DNA from 3 places in the Enterobacter asburiae genome. Region 1 is predicted to be linked to each of the others. Evidence: predicted binding sites of a transcription regulator. Region 1 holds the regulator's gene; each other region holds the start of a gene.

Region 1 (5,312 bases):
GATCCGGTCAAACTGTTCGTTCAGGTCACGGTAGTCCTGCAGCCGGATATCCACATCGAGGCCCTGGCAGCGTTCCCGCGCCATTTTTTGCTGTTCCGCTGAAATCGTGACGCCGACGACGCTGACGCCATAGTGCTTCGCCATAAAATACGCCAGCCCGCCCCAGCCGCAGCCGATATCCAGCACGCGCATACCGGGCTGGAGCTGTAGCTTCTCGCTAATCAGACGCAGCTTGGCCTGCTGTGCCTCTTCAAGCGTCGACGCCTCTTTCCAGTAGGCGCAGGAGTATTGCATGAAAGGGTCCAGCATACGGCTGAACAGGTCGTTGCCAAGATCGTAGTGTTCTTTACCTACGATCCACGCGCGCTTTTTACTTTGCAGATTGAACAGTCGGGAAGAGGCGACGCGCAGGGTGTCTTTGAGATTGCGAGGGAGTTGATTTTCAAGACCGGCACGCAGCACGCTGGCGAAAAAGGTGTCCAGACGTTCGCACTCCCACCAGCCGTCCATATAGCTTTCTCCCAGGCCTAACGATCCCTCTCGCAGCACGCGTTTAAAAAAGTCGGGATGTTTAACCTGAGGATCGGATGGCGATGATCCATTGATAGTGATGCCTGCTCGACCTAACAGTTCACTGACGATCCGGGACCAGTTGTCGTCCGGAACGCTGACTTCTTCTATACACGATGAACTCATAGCTTCTCCATCACCCTACTGTGATCAGAACCTTAAAACAGCGTAGACGCTTTTTTTGGTTTGTGAGAAATCTCACGGTAAATACCGCGAGGCTAATATCCGACGTAGAACAGAGGAAGGGAGATAGCCCTTGCCGAAATGCCTTCCATGGTAAAACGGGAGCGCTCCGGCTCCCGTTAACACTTAATATTTATCGTATTTAATCGAACCAAATTTAGTATAGGCCTCAAAATTTGGTGATTCAATAGAAAATTCTTAGCAACCTAATCACTGAAAATTAACATGATTTCCGGCGCGATTATGCATGCGACGTTTCAACCTGAGTGCGGTTAGCCTGCTCACGCTGCGCGGAGGCCTGCATGCGATAGCCCAACACCGCCAGCGCAACGGTCACCAGCATCACGCTGGTGGTGGTCAGGAGCGGCGTGGCAATCAGCGCCGATACCACCAGGCTTGCCAGGAAACACAGCCCCAGCTGCAGGGTGTTCTGCAGCGCGGCGGCGCGGCCTGTCGCCTGCGGGAAGGGACGCAGCGCCTGGGCTACGACAATCGGGTAAATCGCCCCGTTCGCGACGGCCATCACGCAGAATGGGATCAAAATTTCGGCCAGACCGGCACCCGGAATAAAGCCAACGGCCCAGGTCCCGATGACGCTCAGCGCATACAGCACCAGCAGCCACGGCAGCATCTGCTGACCTTCCCACTTTTGAAGCGCCGCGCGGCAGCCGTACCCGCCCACCAGGAACGCGATAGTCTGCGGAACATAGCTCAGGCCGATGGCTGCCGGGCTGTAGCCCATATCGTGCAGAATGAACGGCGAACCGGTGAGCCACGCGAAGAAGCTTGCCGAGCAGGCGGCATAGATCAGGACATTACCGCGATACGCTTTGGTGCTGAGCAGGGAAGTGAAGGTAATCGGCTTCGCGTCAGCATGCGCTTCTTTTTTATGCGCGGGCTTGAGGGCGAACGCCGGCAGCATCAGTACCAGGGTAATGGCAAACAGCGTGGCGAAGATGGCCTGCCAGTCGAAATGCGCGAGGATCCAGCTGCCCAGCAGAGGGGCGAGGGCAGGTGAGAGACCCACAAGCGGCATAATGGTGGCGAAAATACGGTTAGTGCGATTAGCCGGGTAATAGTCGGTGACCAGCGCCTGCCAGGTCACGGCCGCGGCACAGACGCCCACGGCCTGAATAAAACGCAGCACCAGCAGCCAGGTGGCATCGCGTACCCATAACATCCCCAGGCAGCCCACGGCAAAAATGGCCAGGCCCAGCAGCAGCACCGGTTTACGACCAAAGCGATCCGAGAGCGGTCCCCAGAGCAGCTGAGCGAAGGCAAAGCCGGCGAGGAATAAACTCAGGCTGGCGCTGATGGCGGCAGCCGGGGTTTGCAAATCTTCCTGCATGGCGGCAAACGCCGGCAGGTACATATCGGTGGCCAAAAAGCCCAGCACGCTTAAGCCGCCGAGCCAGACTAAAAAACCGTTCCTGGGTTGCATTATTTTATTCTCCTGAGGAGGCAGGTATACATTGGCGCTGAGTGTAGGGAGTGCAAAGCCGCTTGTGAAACACTAATATTTGGCGGGTGCATTCAAAAATTTTGCAGGCAGAAAATGTGGTCAGATTATTCTCTTGAAGTAGTCGATGCTGTTGCGCGTAACGGCAGCTTTAGCGGTGCGGCACTGGAGCTGCACCGCGTTCCTTCGGCAATCAGCTACACGGTGCGTCAGCTGGAGGAGTGGCTAGCGGTTCCGCTGTTTGAACGGCGGCATCGTGATGTGGAATTAACGCCCGCAGGCGCGTGGTTTTTGAAGGAAGGGCGTTCTGTTATCAAAAAAATGCAGATCACCCGCGAACAGTGTCAGCAGATCGCTAACGGCTGGCGGGGACATCTTTCCATCGCCGTGGATAATATCGTTAAGCCGGAACGCACCCGGCAGATGATCGTCGATTTCTATCGTCATTTTTCTGACGTCGAGCTGCGGGTCTCGCAGGAGGTGTTCAACGGCGTCTGGGATGCGCTGGCGGACGGCAGGGCAGAGATGGCGATTGGGGCCACGCAGGCGATCCCGGTTGGGGGACGTTACGCCTTTCGCGATATGGGGATGCTGAGCTGGAAATGCGTGGTGGCAAGCGATCATCCGCTGGCGTCGATGGAAGGGCCGCTCAGCGATGACACGCTGCGCAACTGGCCGTCGCTGGTGCTGGAGGATACGTCCCGTTCGTTGCCCAAGCGTATCACCTGGCTTCTGGACAACCAGCGGCGGGTGGTAGCCCCTGACTGGGAATCGTCGGCGACGTGCCTCAGCGCCGGGCTGTGCGTCGCGATGGTGCCCGTTCATTTTGCGCGTCCGCGCATCGATACCGGAGAGTGGGTTGAGCTGACGCTGGAGAATCCGTTCCCGGATGCGGCCTGCTGCCTCACCTGGCAGCAAAATGACGTCTCGCCTGCGATGGCATGGCTGCTGGATTATCTGGGAGACAGCGAAACGCTGAACCGGGAATGGTTACGGGAGCCAGCATAGCTGGCCCCGTAAAGCGATTAACGACGGTAGTCGCGGAACGGACCATCCGCTACGGAACGGCGTTCGATAAGACGCGGGTGAACTTCAATGGACTGCGACTCTTCACGCTTGTTGACGATTCTGTCCATCAGCATGTTGAAAGCCGTTTCGCCCAGCGAGTCTTTTGGCTGGTGAATGGTGGTCAACGCCGGGGTAAAGAAGCGCGCGTTACGCACGTTGTCATACCCGATCACGGAAATATCCTGCGGTACGCGCAGGCCCAGCTCGTCGGCAGCGCAGAGCGCGCCCATGGCCATGATGTCGCCCCCGCAGAACACGGCGGTCGGACGGTGCGGCTGGGAGACGATCTGCTGCATCGCGCGGTAGCCCGATTCCGGCTCAAAGTCGCCCTGCACAATCCAGTTTTCCGGCACGTTGATCAGCGCTTCTTCCATCGCTTTCATAAAACCGGCCAGACGGCCCGCGCCGGTGTTGCGCTCCAGCGGACCGGGGATCACGCCAATCTCGCGGTGACCGCGTTCGATCAGATAGCGACCGGCCATATAGCCGCCTTCAAAGGCGTTATCGATAACGGAATCGGTGAAATCCGCGCGCGCTTCGCCCCAGTCCATCACCACCATCGGAATATGGCGATACTCTTCCAGCATCGACAGCACGGACTCCGGATACTCGGAACACATCACCAGCAGGCCATCAACGCGCTTTTGCGCCATCATCGACAGGTAGGCACGCTGTTTTTCAATGCTGTTCCACGCGTTGCCCAAAATCAGGGTATAGCCTTTCTGGAAGCAGTTCTTTTCAACCGCTTCAATGATCTCGGCAAAATAGGCCGCTTCACTGCTGGTCGCCAGCAATCCAATGGACTTGGTGTGATTAACCTTGAGGCTACGCGCAACCGCACTTGGCGAATAGTGCAGCTCTTTGATCGCTGCCCAGACGGCGTTGCGCGTCTCTTCCGCCACAAAGCGGGTTTTGTTAATTACATGTGATACGGTTGTAGTGGAAACGTTTGCGCGTTTTGCTACGTCTTTAATTGTTGCCATTAAATGTCACTCCAGACCATATCCTAAGCTCCTGAAAAACCTGAAGGTAAACGTTTGCCTTCTCTCACCCTTATCTCGCAATGTTGAATTGCGGCACGCCGGGAAAACGACACGGGACGTCAGGAGGGGGTCAATGGCCGGTACGCTAATAAATTTAGCGTGGAATTTTGTCCTATCTTGATGAAAAGGGGAAGAGGTAAAGTGGTTATCAGTATAAATCCAGGAAGATTTTTGACGTAATCTGTGCAAAAATGAGCAAGCTCACTTTTCGTGTGGGGATTAAAAGGAGAAAAATTGATGAGTTCCGATCTTAAGTTTTCGCTGTTCACCACCGTTGTTGTGCTGGCTCTGATTGTTGCGGCCGGTCTGACGGCTGCGCTGCACTGATTTACGCGGAGGGAGAGCCTTCTCCCTCCCGACTCCCCGGATTGTTACTTCTCTGGCAAAAATCTTTTGCCATTTTGTTAACTTCTCATTTTTTGTGATTGATGTCATGCTTTCCGCTTCTTTGTTCTGTGTCACCACATGACACGGCATCCGGAGTTGACGCATGAAAATCAATTTTCCCCTGCTGGCCCTGGCGATTGGCGCTTTTGGGATTGGCACCACTGAATTCTCCCCGATGGGGTTACTGCCTGTTATTGCCCGGGGCGTAGATGTCTCTATCCCTGCGGCAGGGATGTTAATCAGCGCCTACGCTATCGGCGTGATGGTCGGGGCGCCGTTGATGACGCTTTTGCTTTCTCATCGCGCGCGCCGCAATGCGCTGATATTCCTGATGGCGATTTTCACCCTGGGCAACGTGCTTTCGGCCATTGCGCCGGACTACACCACATTGATGCTGTCACGCATTCTGACCAGCCTTAACCACGGCGCGTTCTTTGGGCTGGGGTCGGTCGTTGCTGCCAGCGTGGTGCCAAAACACAAGCAGGCGAGCGCCGTGGCAACCATGTTCATGGGGCTAACAATTGCCAATATCGGCGGGGTGCCTGCGGCAACCTGGCTGGGGGAAGCGATCGGCTGGCGTATGTCCTTCCTGGCGACTGCCG
Region 2 (5,312 bases), 340 kb from region 1:
AATTGATACCAATAATGAACTGCGCGCCCACAGTCGTGGGGTAGCGAAAAAAAGCTATCACACGAAGGGCCAGGCAATGGATTTCCATATTGAAGGCGTTTCGTTAGCCAATATTCGCAAAGCCGCGTTATCTATGCGCGCAGGTGGTGTAGGATATTACCCCAGCAGCAACTTTGTGCATATTGATACCGGTCCGGTTCGGCACTGGTAATAACGAAACACAGGAGCAGTATGAACTATCGTATTATTCCGGTTACCGCGTTCTCCCAGAATTGTTCATTGATCTGGTGCGAACAGACTAAACTGGCCGCGCTTGTCGATCCCGGCGGTGACGCTGAGAAAATCAAGCAGGAAGTCGCAGCAAGCGGCGTCACGCTGATGCAGATTTTGCTCACTCATGGTCATCTTGACCATGTAGGTGCTGCCGCTGAACTGGCTGAACACTACGGTGTGCCGGTGATCGGCCCGGAAAAAGAAGATGAGTTCTGGCTGCAGGGGTTACCCGCCCAAAGCCGCATGTTTGGCCTTGATGAGTGTCAGCCCCTGACGCCCGATCGCTGGCTGAACGAAGGAGAGCGCGTTAACGTAGGGAATGTGACTTTACAGGTGTTGCATTGTCCTGGGCATACGCCAGGCCATATCGTCTTCTTTGATGACCAGTCCCGTCTGCTGATTTCCGGCGATGTGATCTTCAAAGGTGGCGTAGGACGCAGCGATTTTCCGCGCGGCGATCACGGCCAGCTGATTCAGTCGATTAAACAAAAGTTATTGCCGCTGGGTGATGACGTTACGTTTATCCCTGGACACGGTCCGATGTCGACGCTGGGCTATGAACGGCTCCATAATCCGTTCCTTCAGGATGAGATGCCTGTCTGGTAACCAGAATAAAAAAAGCCTGCATAACGCAGGCTTTTTTATGGACGCAAATTACAGTACGGCGACAATCGCTTCGCACAGTGGCGCCATGTTGTCAGGCGTCATGCCAGCAACGTTCACGCGGCCAGAGGCCACTGCGTACACGCCAAACTCTTCACGCAGACGCAGAACCTGCTCTTTGGTCAGGCCGCTGAATGAGAACATGCCGTTCTGTTTGATGATAAAGCTGAAGTCGCGGTCCGCGCCTTTCTCAGCCAGGGTGTTCACAAACAGCAGGCGCATGCGCTGAATACGCTGACGCATATCGTTCAGCTCTTGTTCCCAGATAGCGCGCAGCGCATCGTTGCTCAGGATAGTGGCAACAACAGACGCACCGTGTGCCGGTGGGTTAGAGTAGTTAGCGCGGATAACCGATTTCATCTGGCTGAACGCGCGATCGACGGTCTCTTCGTTAGCTGCAACCAGCGTACAGGCGCCTACGCGCTCATTGTACAGACCGAAGTTCTTGGAATAAGAACTTGCGACAATCAGCTCCTGATGCACGGCTGCGAACGCGCGCAGGCCTTCGGCATCTTCTTCCAGACCACGGGCGAAGCCCTGGTAGGCAAAGTCAAACAGCGGCAGCCAGCCTTTTTCAACGGACAGCTTCGCCAGGTGTTGCCACTGCTCAAGCGTCGGATCGATACCGGTTGGGTTGTGGCAGCAGCCGTGGAACAGCACCACGTCACCTGCCTGCGCTTCGCTCAGGCTCGCCAGCAGGCCGTCAAAGTCGAGAGAGTGGTTTGCTGCGTCGTAGTAGGCGTATTCACGCACTTCCAGACCCGCAGAGTTAAACACGCTCTTGTGGTTCGGCCAGCTTGGGTTGCTTACCCATACGCGCTTAACAGAGGTGTTTTTCGCCAGGAAATCCGCCGCAACGCGCAGCGCGCCGGTACCGCCAGGGGTTTGTGCTGTGCGAGCGCGTTTGCTGCTCACAATTTCGCTGCCTTTACCGAACAGCAGTTCCTGAGTGCAGCGACCAAATTCAGGGATACCATCAATACCGAGGTAGTTTTTGGTGGTTTCGTTTTCCAGCAGATACTGCTCAGCTTTCTTAACGCTGGTCAGTACCGGAGTTTTGCCGGTTTCATCTTTATATACACCAATACCCAGGTTGATTTTGCCAGGGCGGTCGTCGGCACGAAACAGATCGGCCAGGCCCAGAATAGGGTCGGCAGGAGCGGCGGTAATGTTCTCAAACATGACGAAGTTCCATTGTGATTACAGAAGTGAAATCCGCTATCAGGTTAACGGTAGATTTACAAAATGCCAACCGTTTGCGACGAAAAGCGTGCGGCTTTTCAAAAGTCGCCATTATTTTCTGTCACCCATAAAAAAACAGGGCCGAAGCCCTGTTCATTAAGCATATAACAAAGTGGTGTTCTGATTAGAACTGGTAAGTCACACCTACAGCAGCCATATCGTCGTTGCCGTTCAGACCGCCAACAGCTTTCGCGTAGTCGGAGTCTTTGTCCAGCAGGTTGATGTAGTAGTCAGCCCACACGTTGAAGTTTTTGTTGAAGTAGTAAGTGGTACCAACCTGGATGAATTTAGCCAGATCTGCATCGCCACCGCTGAAGCCACCGACGGCAGCCAGGTCTTTACCTTTGGTCTGCACGTAGGAGATGGCTGGACGCAGGCCGAAATCGAACTGGTACTGAGCAACAACTTCGAAGTTCTGCGTTTTGTTAGCGAAGCCAGCGTCACCGTTAGAACCGGTACGGGTGGTGTTACGGGTTTCAGCATAGGTGGTCGCCAGGTAGATGTTGTTGGCATCGTATTTCAGACCCAGACCCCATGCTTCAGCTTTGTCGCCTTCGCCGTCAGCTTTCTGATTCAGAGTACGGTTAGCGTTGCTGTAAGATGCGATTGCACCGAAGCCTTCGCCGAAATCGTAGCCCAGAGAGTAGCCTACGCCGTCACCGTTAGAGGTTTTAACGTCAGTACGGTCGTTTTTGCCCTGGTACTGAACGCCCAGGCTCAGGCCGTCAACCAGACCGAAGAAGTTGCTGTTACGGTAGGTCAGCAGACCGGTGCTGCGGCTGGTCATAAAGTTATCAACATAGTTACCGCCCCAGGTCATACCAGAGAAGGACGGCGCCATATCGGTGTAGGATTCTACGTCGTAAACGATACCGTAGTTACGACCGTAGTCGATGCTGCCAGCATCGCCCGCTTTCAGGCCAGCGAATGCCAGACGGTTTTTGTTAGTCTGAGCACCATTTTCAGCCTGGTTGGCCAGGAAACGGTATTCCCACTGGCCGTAACCGGTCAGCTGGTCGTTGATCTGAGTTTCGCCTTTGAAACCGATCTGCGCGTAGGTAGCGTCGTTATTGTTGGTGTTATCACCAGAAGTCACGAAATCGTGCTCGGCGTTAACTTTACCGTAGAAGTCCAGTTTGTTGCCGTTCTTGTTATAGATTTCTGCAGCGTTAGCTGCACCGGCTACCAGCAGGGCAGGGATTACCACTGCCAGAATATTGCGCTTCATCATTATTTATTACCCTCATTGGTTTTTTTATGACACTCGCCACTGCCGTCAATAAATTCTGTCAATAAATATTTCCGGAACTATTGATGAGAGTTTGGTGTCTTTATGTATCTGACAGGCATCTTTCCATTCGGCGAAGCGTTTCGCTAGCCTGAAAGTGCTACAATTCTCAAGATTAAGTAACCAAAAGAAATTATGTGTAACTAAATATGTATTTTTGGGAACTTTGTGAACCACCTCAAACTTCAGACCAGCCTGGCGAATTAAACGGCAAAACCTATCCTATATATATGAATTTCTTATGATTAATTGAGATAAAGGTGATTCGTATAAACAGATATTAAACGACTCTGTTTTTCTTATGACCCCAAAAAGACTTCTGGACGGCTGTAAAAGCGGTTGAAATTTGTGCTATCGCTTGAGGATGTAATAATCGCAATAAGAATGGGGTTTATTTTTTGTGGCTAGATATTTCGCGGAAACAAAACGTAACAGGTAGTGGTTGTGACGGGGTGAAGGTTTAAAGATGCTGACTTTACGCTGACGAAAACTGACAATACAGAATAAAATAATGGCCAGCATAAGCTGGCCATTTTAGTCTTGTACTGATTAGAAGCTGGCGTTACGTGGAGTACGTGGGAAAGGAATCACGTCACGTACGTTCTGAACTCCGGTAACGTAGGCAATCAGACGCTCGAAGCCCAGACCAAAACCGGCGTGCGGTACGGTACCGTAACGACGCAGATCGCGGTACCAGCTGTAATCAGCTGGGTTGAGCCCCATCTCTTCCATACGCGCGTCTAGCACGTCAAGACGCTCTTCACGCTGAGAGCCACCGATGATTTCACCAATGCCCGGCGCCAGTACGTCCATCGCTGCCACGGTTTTACCGTCTTCGTTAAGGCGCATATAGAAGGCCTTAATGTCTTTCGGGTAATTTTTAACGACAACCGGCGCTTTGAAATGTTTCTCGGCCAGATAGCGTTCGTGCTCAGACGCCAGGTCAACGCCCCAGTAAACCGGATTCTCGAACGTCTCACCGCATTTCTCGAGGATCGCCACCGCGTCGGTATAGTCCACCTGCGCAAAGTCGGCAGAGACGAAACGCTCCAGACGCGCCACAGCATCGCTGTCTACGCGTTCTGCAAAGAATTTCATGTCGTCAGGACGTTCTTCCAGCACAGCTTTGAACACATACTTCAGCATGGCTTCCGCCAGACCCGCAACATCGTCCAGGTCGGCGAAGGCCACTTCAGGCTCCAGCATCCAGAATTCCGCCAAGTGACGGCTGGTGTTGGAGTTCTCGGCGCGGAAGGTTGGGCCAAAGGTGTAGATCTTAGACAGCGCACAGGCGTACGTTTCGCCGTTGAGCTGACCAGATACCGTCAGGAAAGCTTCTTTACCAAAGAAGTCTTTGTCATAGTCCACTTTACCTTCAGGCGTACGCGGCAGGTTTTCCATGTCCAGCGTCGAGACGCGGAACATCTCACCGGCACCTTCCGTATCGGACGCAGTGATCAGCGGGGTAGACACCCAGAAGTAACCCTGCTCATCGAAGAAACGATGCAGCGCCTGCGCCAGCGTATGACGCACGCGCGCCACCGCACCAATCAGGTTGGTACGCGGACGCAGGTGGGCGACTTCACGCAGATATTCAATGCTGTGGCGTTTTGCCGCCATCGGATAGGTGTCAGGATCTTCAACCCAGCCGGTGACTTCAATGGCAGAGGCCTGAATTTCGAAGCTCTGGCCCTGACCCGGTGAAGCCACAACCACGCCGGTAACAATGACGGAGCAACCCGTTGTCAGTCGCAGAACGTCATCATTGTAATTGGGCAGAGAATTATTAATGACGGCCTGTACAGGATCAAAGCAGGAACCGTCATAGACGGCAAGGAAGGAGATG
Region 3 (5,312 bases), 2.3 Mb from region 1:
AGGCGGGAATGGTGTAATTAGATGTCACGGCAGGCATTTATTGCCTGCCGTGAGAGAAATCAATTTTTCTCAGGTGGGAAAACGAGGTTCAGAACGATAGCGGTGATACCGCCCGCGGCAATGCCGGAAGAGAGCAGGTTTTTCACCCAGTCAGGCGCAAACTGCAGGATCAGCGGCTGCTGGGAAACGCCCAGACCGACGGCCAGCGACAGCGCGATAATCATGATCGCGCGGCGGTTCAGCGGCTCGCGGGAGACGATACGCACGCCGGAGGCCGCGATAGTCCCGAACATGACCAGGGTTGCGCCGCCCAGCACCGGCTCAGGAATGTGCTGCACAAAGCCGCTTACCGCCGGGAACAGGCCGAGGACGATCAGCATCAGCGCCACCACAAAACCGACGTAGCGGCTGGCAACGCCGGTCAGCTGGATCACGCCGTTGTTCTGGCCAAAGCAGGAGTTCGGGAAGGTGTTGAATACCGCAGAGACAAACGAGTTCAAACCGTTCGCCAGCACGCCGCCTTTCAGGCGCTTCATGTACAGCGGGCCGGACACCGGCTGCTCGGAGACGTCGGAGGTGGCGGTGATATCACCGATAGTCTCCAGAGAGGTGATCATAAAGACCAGCATCAGCGGCAGCAGCAGGCCCCAGTCAATGCCCAGTCCGTAGTACAGCGGCGTGGGAACGACGATCAGCGCGCTGTTGGTCGGCGCGGTGTTCTCCGGCAGCATGCCCAGCGCCCACGCCAGCAGGTAGCCCACCGCCATGGCGATCACCAGCGAGGCGACGCGCAGGTAAGGGTTACGCTGACGGTTAAGCAGAATAATGATCGCCAGCACGACACCCGCCAGCAGCAGGTTCTTCGGCGCGCCGAAGGTATGGTCGCTCATTGCGGCATAGCCGCCGCCGATGGAGGTGAGGCCCACCTGGATCAGCGACAGGCCGATAATCATCACGACGACGCCGGAAACCAGCGGGGTGATGACGCGGCGAGCCAGATGCAGAACGCGGGAGATGACCATCTCCGTGCAGCTGGCCAGCATCAGGGTGCCGAACAGCGCCGCCATCATGGTCGGAACATCCGCACCGCCGGTCTTCAGCGCCGTACCGCCCATGATCAGCGGTGCCACGAAGTTAAAGCTGGTGCCCTGAATCGACAATAAACCTGACCCCACCGGACCCCACGCTTTAATTTGAATAATCGAGGCCACGCCGGAGGCGAAGAGAGACATGCTGATAATGTGCTGCGTGTCCTGCGCCGGTAAGCCGAGCGCCTGGCAAATCAGCAGCGCCGGGGTGATCACCGCAACAAACATCGCCAGAAGATGCTGGCAGGCGGCGAAAAGCGTTTGCGGTAGCGGCGGGCGGTCCTCAAGGCGGTAAATCAGTTCGCTATTTTGCTTCTGCGCAATCGGTTGCGCATCGGGCGACTCTATGGTGTTAACGGACATCGGCGGCAATCCCACGGTGGAAAAGCGGGCATTTTATCTGACCACCTGGTAAAAGCAAACGATTGCCAGCAAAAAAAGGGAAGAAAATCTGCTGCTGTGAGCAGGTTTTCTACAACGCGTCGGGAAAAAAAATTACACTTTTTGCGCCGGGGGCTCATGAAGAGCGCAACCCGGCCCAGGATAACGCCGCGTGTGTATGGAACACGCGCATAACAGGAGCCTTTTATGATTCATCTCGATACGTTGTCGACCCTTGTTGCCGCAACGCTGGTTCTTCTGCTTGGTCGCAAGCTGGTACACAGTGTTTCCTTTCTGAAAAAGTACACCATTCCTGAACCTGTCGCCGGCGGTCTGCTGGTGGCGCTGGCCCTGCTGATACTGAAAAAAAGCATGGGCTGGGAAATCGATTTTGATATGTCCCTGAAAGACCCGCTGATGCTGGCCTTCTTTGCCACTATCGGCCTGAACGCCAACCTGGCAAGCCTGCGCTCGGGCGGTAAGGTGCTGGGCGTCTTTCTGATTGTGGTGGTGGGGCTGCTGCTAATGCAAAACGCCATCGGCATCGGGATGGCGACGCTGCTGGGGCTGGATCCGCTGATGGGGCTGCTGGCGGGGTCGATTACTCTTTCGGGCGGTCACGGAACCGGGGCCGCGTGGAGCAAGCTGTTCATCGAGCGCTACGGGTTTGAAAACGCGACGGAAGTGGCGATGGCCTGTGCGACCTTTGGCCTGGTTCTGGGTGGTCTGATTGGCGGCCCGGTGGCGCGGTATCTGGTGAAGCACTCCACCACGCCAAACGGCAGGCCGGATGATGAGCTGGTGCCGACCGCTTTCGAAAAGCCGGACGTTGGCCGCAGCATCACCTCGCTGGTGCTGATTGAAACTATCGCGACGATCGCCATCTGTCTGACCGTGGGCAAAGTGGTTGCGCAATGGCTTGCGGGTTCCGCGTTTGAACTGCCGACGTTTGTCTGCGTACTGTTTATCGGGGTGATCCTGAGCAACGGTCTGGCGCTGATGGGCTTCTATCGCGTGTTTGAACGGGCGGTATCGGTGCTCGGCAACGTCTGCCTGTCGCTGTTCCTGGCGATGGCGCTGATGAGCCTTAAGCTGTGGGAGCTGGCCTCGCTGGCGCTGCCGATGGTGGCGATTCTGGCGGTACAGGCGCTGTTTATGGCGCTGTACGCCATGTTCGTGACCTGGCGCATGATGGGCAAAAACTACGATGCGGCGGTGCTGGCGGCGGGTCACTGCGGGTTTGGTCTGGGGGCCACTCCAACGGCTATCGCCAATATGCAGGCGATCACAGAACGGTTCGGGCCATCGCACATGGCGTTTCTGGTGGTCCCGATGGTTGGCGCCTTCTTCATTGATATCGTCAACGCGCTGGTGATCAAGCTGTACCTGATGCTGCCGATGTTTGCCTGAAATCAGGCGTTGGAGTAGCGCTCGGTTTCCGGCATCCAGCGCTCAATTAACGCTGCCGCCTGTTCGGGGTAGCGTTCATGAATATGGCGGGCGAGGCGCTGAACCTCGGGGATCATAGCCTGATCGCGCAGCAAATCCGCCACTTTGAATTCCGCGTTACCCGTCTGACGCGTGCCCAGCAGTTCGCCCGGGCCGCGGATCTCCAGGTCTTTTTGCGCAATCACAAAACCGTCGTTGCTGTCACGCAGCACCTGCAGACGCATCTGGGCGGTTTTGGAAAGAGGCGCTTTGTAGAGCAGTACGCAGTGGGACGCAACCGCGCCACGGCCGACGCGCCCGCGCAGCTGGTGGAGCTGGGCAAGGCCGAGACGCTCCGGGTTTTCGATGATCATCAGGCTGGAATTGGGGACGTCCACGCCGACTTCGATCACCGTGGTGGCGATCAGCAGATGCAAATCACCCTGTTTGAACGACTGCATCACCGCCTGTTTTTCGGCGGGCTTCATGCGTCCGTGAACCAGACCCACGTTCAGCTCCGGCAGCGCCAGCTTAAGCTCTTCCCACGTTGCTTCGGCAGCCTGTGCTTCCAGCAGTTCAGACTCTTCAATCAGCGTACAGACCCAGTAGGCCTGACGCCCTTCCTGGGTGCAGGCGTTGCGCACGCGGTCGATGATATCGCTGCGGCGCGTGTCAGGAATCGCGACCGTTGTGACCGGCGTACGGCCCGGCGGCAGCTCATCGATGGTGGAGGTATCCAGATCGGCGTAGGCGGTCATCGCCAGGGTGCGTGGGATCGGCGTGGCGGTCATGATCAGCTGATGCGGGTGGAAACCCTGCTGCAGGCCTTTCTCCCATAATGCCAGACGCTGATGTACGCCGAAGCGGTGCTGCTCGTCGATTATCACCAGCGCAAGACCGTTAAACTGCACCTGCTCCTGGAAGATGGCGTGCGTGCCGACAATCATCTGCACCTGCCCGCTGGCAATAGCTTCCTGTTGTGCAAGGCGCGCTTTGCCTTTTTGCTTCCCGGCAAGCCAGCCCACTTCAATCCCCAGCGGCGCAAACCAGGCGCGGAAATTATTGGCGTGCTGCTCGGCCAGCAGCTCGGTCGGCGCCATCAGCGCCACCTGCTTACCGTGGGCGATCGCGCGCAGGGCGGCCAGGGCGGCAACCAGCGTTTTACCGGACCCGACGTCGCCCTGCACCAGGCGCATCATCGGCACGTCGAGCGCCATATCGCGTTCAATCTCGGCGGTGACGCGCGCCTGCGCGCCGGTGGGTTTAAACGGCAGAGAGGCCAGCAGCTTATCTTTGAGCTCATCACGCGGGCTTAAGGGTTGGGCGTGGAAACGCTGCGCGCCCGCACGAAGTGCCAGCATGCTCAGGTTATGGGCCAGTAATTCCTCAAGGATAAGACGCTGTTGGGCGGGGTGTTTGCCGCTTTCTAAATCGCTGAGCTGCAGCGTTGGCGGCGGGCGGTGCAGGGTGCGCAGCGCCTCGGGCAGGCTCATCATGCCCTGCGCCAGCTCGGGCGGCAGCAGCTCGGTAATGGCGCAGGTATCCAGCAGCTCCAGCGCCTGATCGGTGAGCTTACGCAGCGTCGCCTGCTTGATGCCTTCGGTTGTCGGGTAAACCGGGGTGAGCGTCTCCTGCATTTCCGGCGTGCTGAGATCGCCCTGCACGCGGTACTCCGGGTGGATCATCTCTGCGCCGTACTTCCCGCGTTTGGCTTCGCCATAGGCCAGCACCCTGCGGCCCGTCGCCAGGCTGTTTTTCATCGCCGCGCTGAAGTTGAAAAAACGCATGGTGAGAATGCCGGTGCCGTCGCTGATCTGGCAGGTCATCATTCGGCGTCCGCCGAAGGTGATATTGCAGTTCAGGACTTCGCCTTCAACGGTGGCGTAAATGGCGGGAAGGAGATCGCCAATCTTGTAGAGCTGGGTGCGGTCTTCGTAACGCAGGGGGAGGTGAAGCAGGAGATCCTGAACGGTGTGCAGGCCAATTTTTGCCAGCTTATTGCTTTGCGCCGCGCCCACGCCCGTCAGGCTGTTAAGCGGGATGGCATCCAGCAGGCGGCCTTTCATCGCTTACCCGGCGTACTGCATGGTGGCCCACCACTCGGCATCGGCTTCAATTTCGCCCTGCGCGTTGACGTGGGGGTAAGGCAATTTTTTCTGCTTCGCAACGCGAGCCAGCACCGGATAACCACCTTCAAACAGCAGGCGCTGCTGTTCCTCTTCCGGCAGCATGCTGTTGCTGCGCTCGTACATCCCGGCATTCTGACGCTGGCGCTGCGCTTCATACAGAATGAGCGCGGACGCCACGGAGACGTTGAGAGACTGGACCATGCCGATCATCGGAATGATGATGTCCCGATCCGCCAGATCCAGCGCTTCCTGGGTGATCCCGGTTTTCTCCTGACCCATCAAAATG

What was found. The regulator PurR, encoded in region 1, represses purine synthesis genes. The targets are predictions, from matches to a motif close to CANGCAAACGTTTGCNTG.
Region 2: a site for PurR is predicted at 2,182-2,199, ahead of ACJ69_RS03315 (amino acid aminotransferase). Genes of this name have one in related genera too.
Region 3: a site for PurR is predicted at 1,503-1,520, ahead of gltS (sodium/glutamate symporter). Genes of this name have one in related genera too.

Annotation. Positions count from the first base shown of each region.
Region 1 is NZ_CP011863.1:1,021,445-1,026,756, forward strand. Features, by position in the region: gene cfa (cyclopropane fatty acyl phospholipid synthase) at 1-696, opposite strand, end outside; gene punC (purine nucleoside transporter PunC) at 995-2,194, opposite strand; gene punR (DNA-binding transcriptional activator PunR) at 2,309-3,220, shown strand; gene purR (HTH-type transcriptional repressor PurR) at 3,238-4,263, opposite strand; gene cydH (cytochrome bd-I oxidase subunit CydH) at 4,561-4,650, shown strand; gene ACJ69_RS05075 (MFS transporter) at 4,814-5,312, shown strand, end outside.
Region 2 is NZ_CP011863.1:680,488-685,799, forward strand. Features, by position in the region: gene ACJ69_RS03305 (YcbK family protein) at 1-211, shown strand, start outside; gene ACJ69_RS03310 (MBL fold metallo-hydrolase) at 232-879, shown strand; gene ACJ69_RS03315 (amino acid aminotransferase) at 928-2,118, opposite strand; gene ACJ69_RS03320 (porin) at 2,303-3,409, opposite strand; gene asnS (asparagine--tRNA ligase) at 4,016-5,312, opposite strand, start outside.
Region 3 is NZ_CP011863.1:3,451,286-3,456,597, reverse strand. Features, by position in the region: gene xanP (xanthine/proton symporter XanP) at 60-1,451, opposite strand; gene gltS (sodium/glutamate symporter) at 1,677-2,879, shown strand; gene recG (ATP-dependent DNA helicase RecG) at 2,882-4,963, opposite strand; gene trmH (tRNA (guanosine(18)-2'-O)-methyltransferase TrmH) at 4,967-5,312, opposite strand, start outside.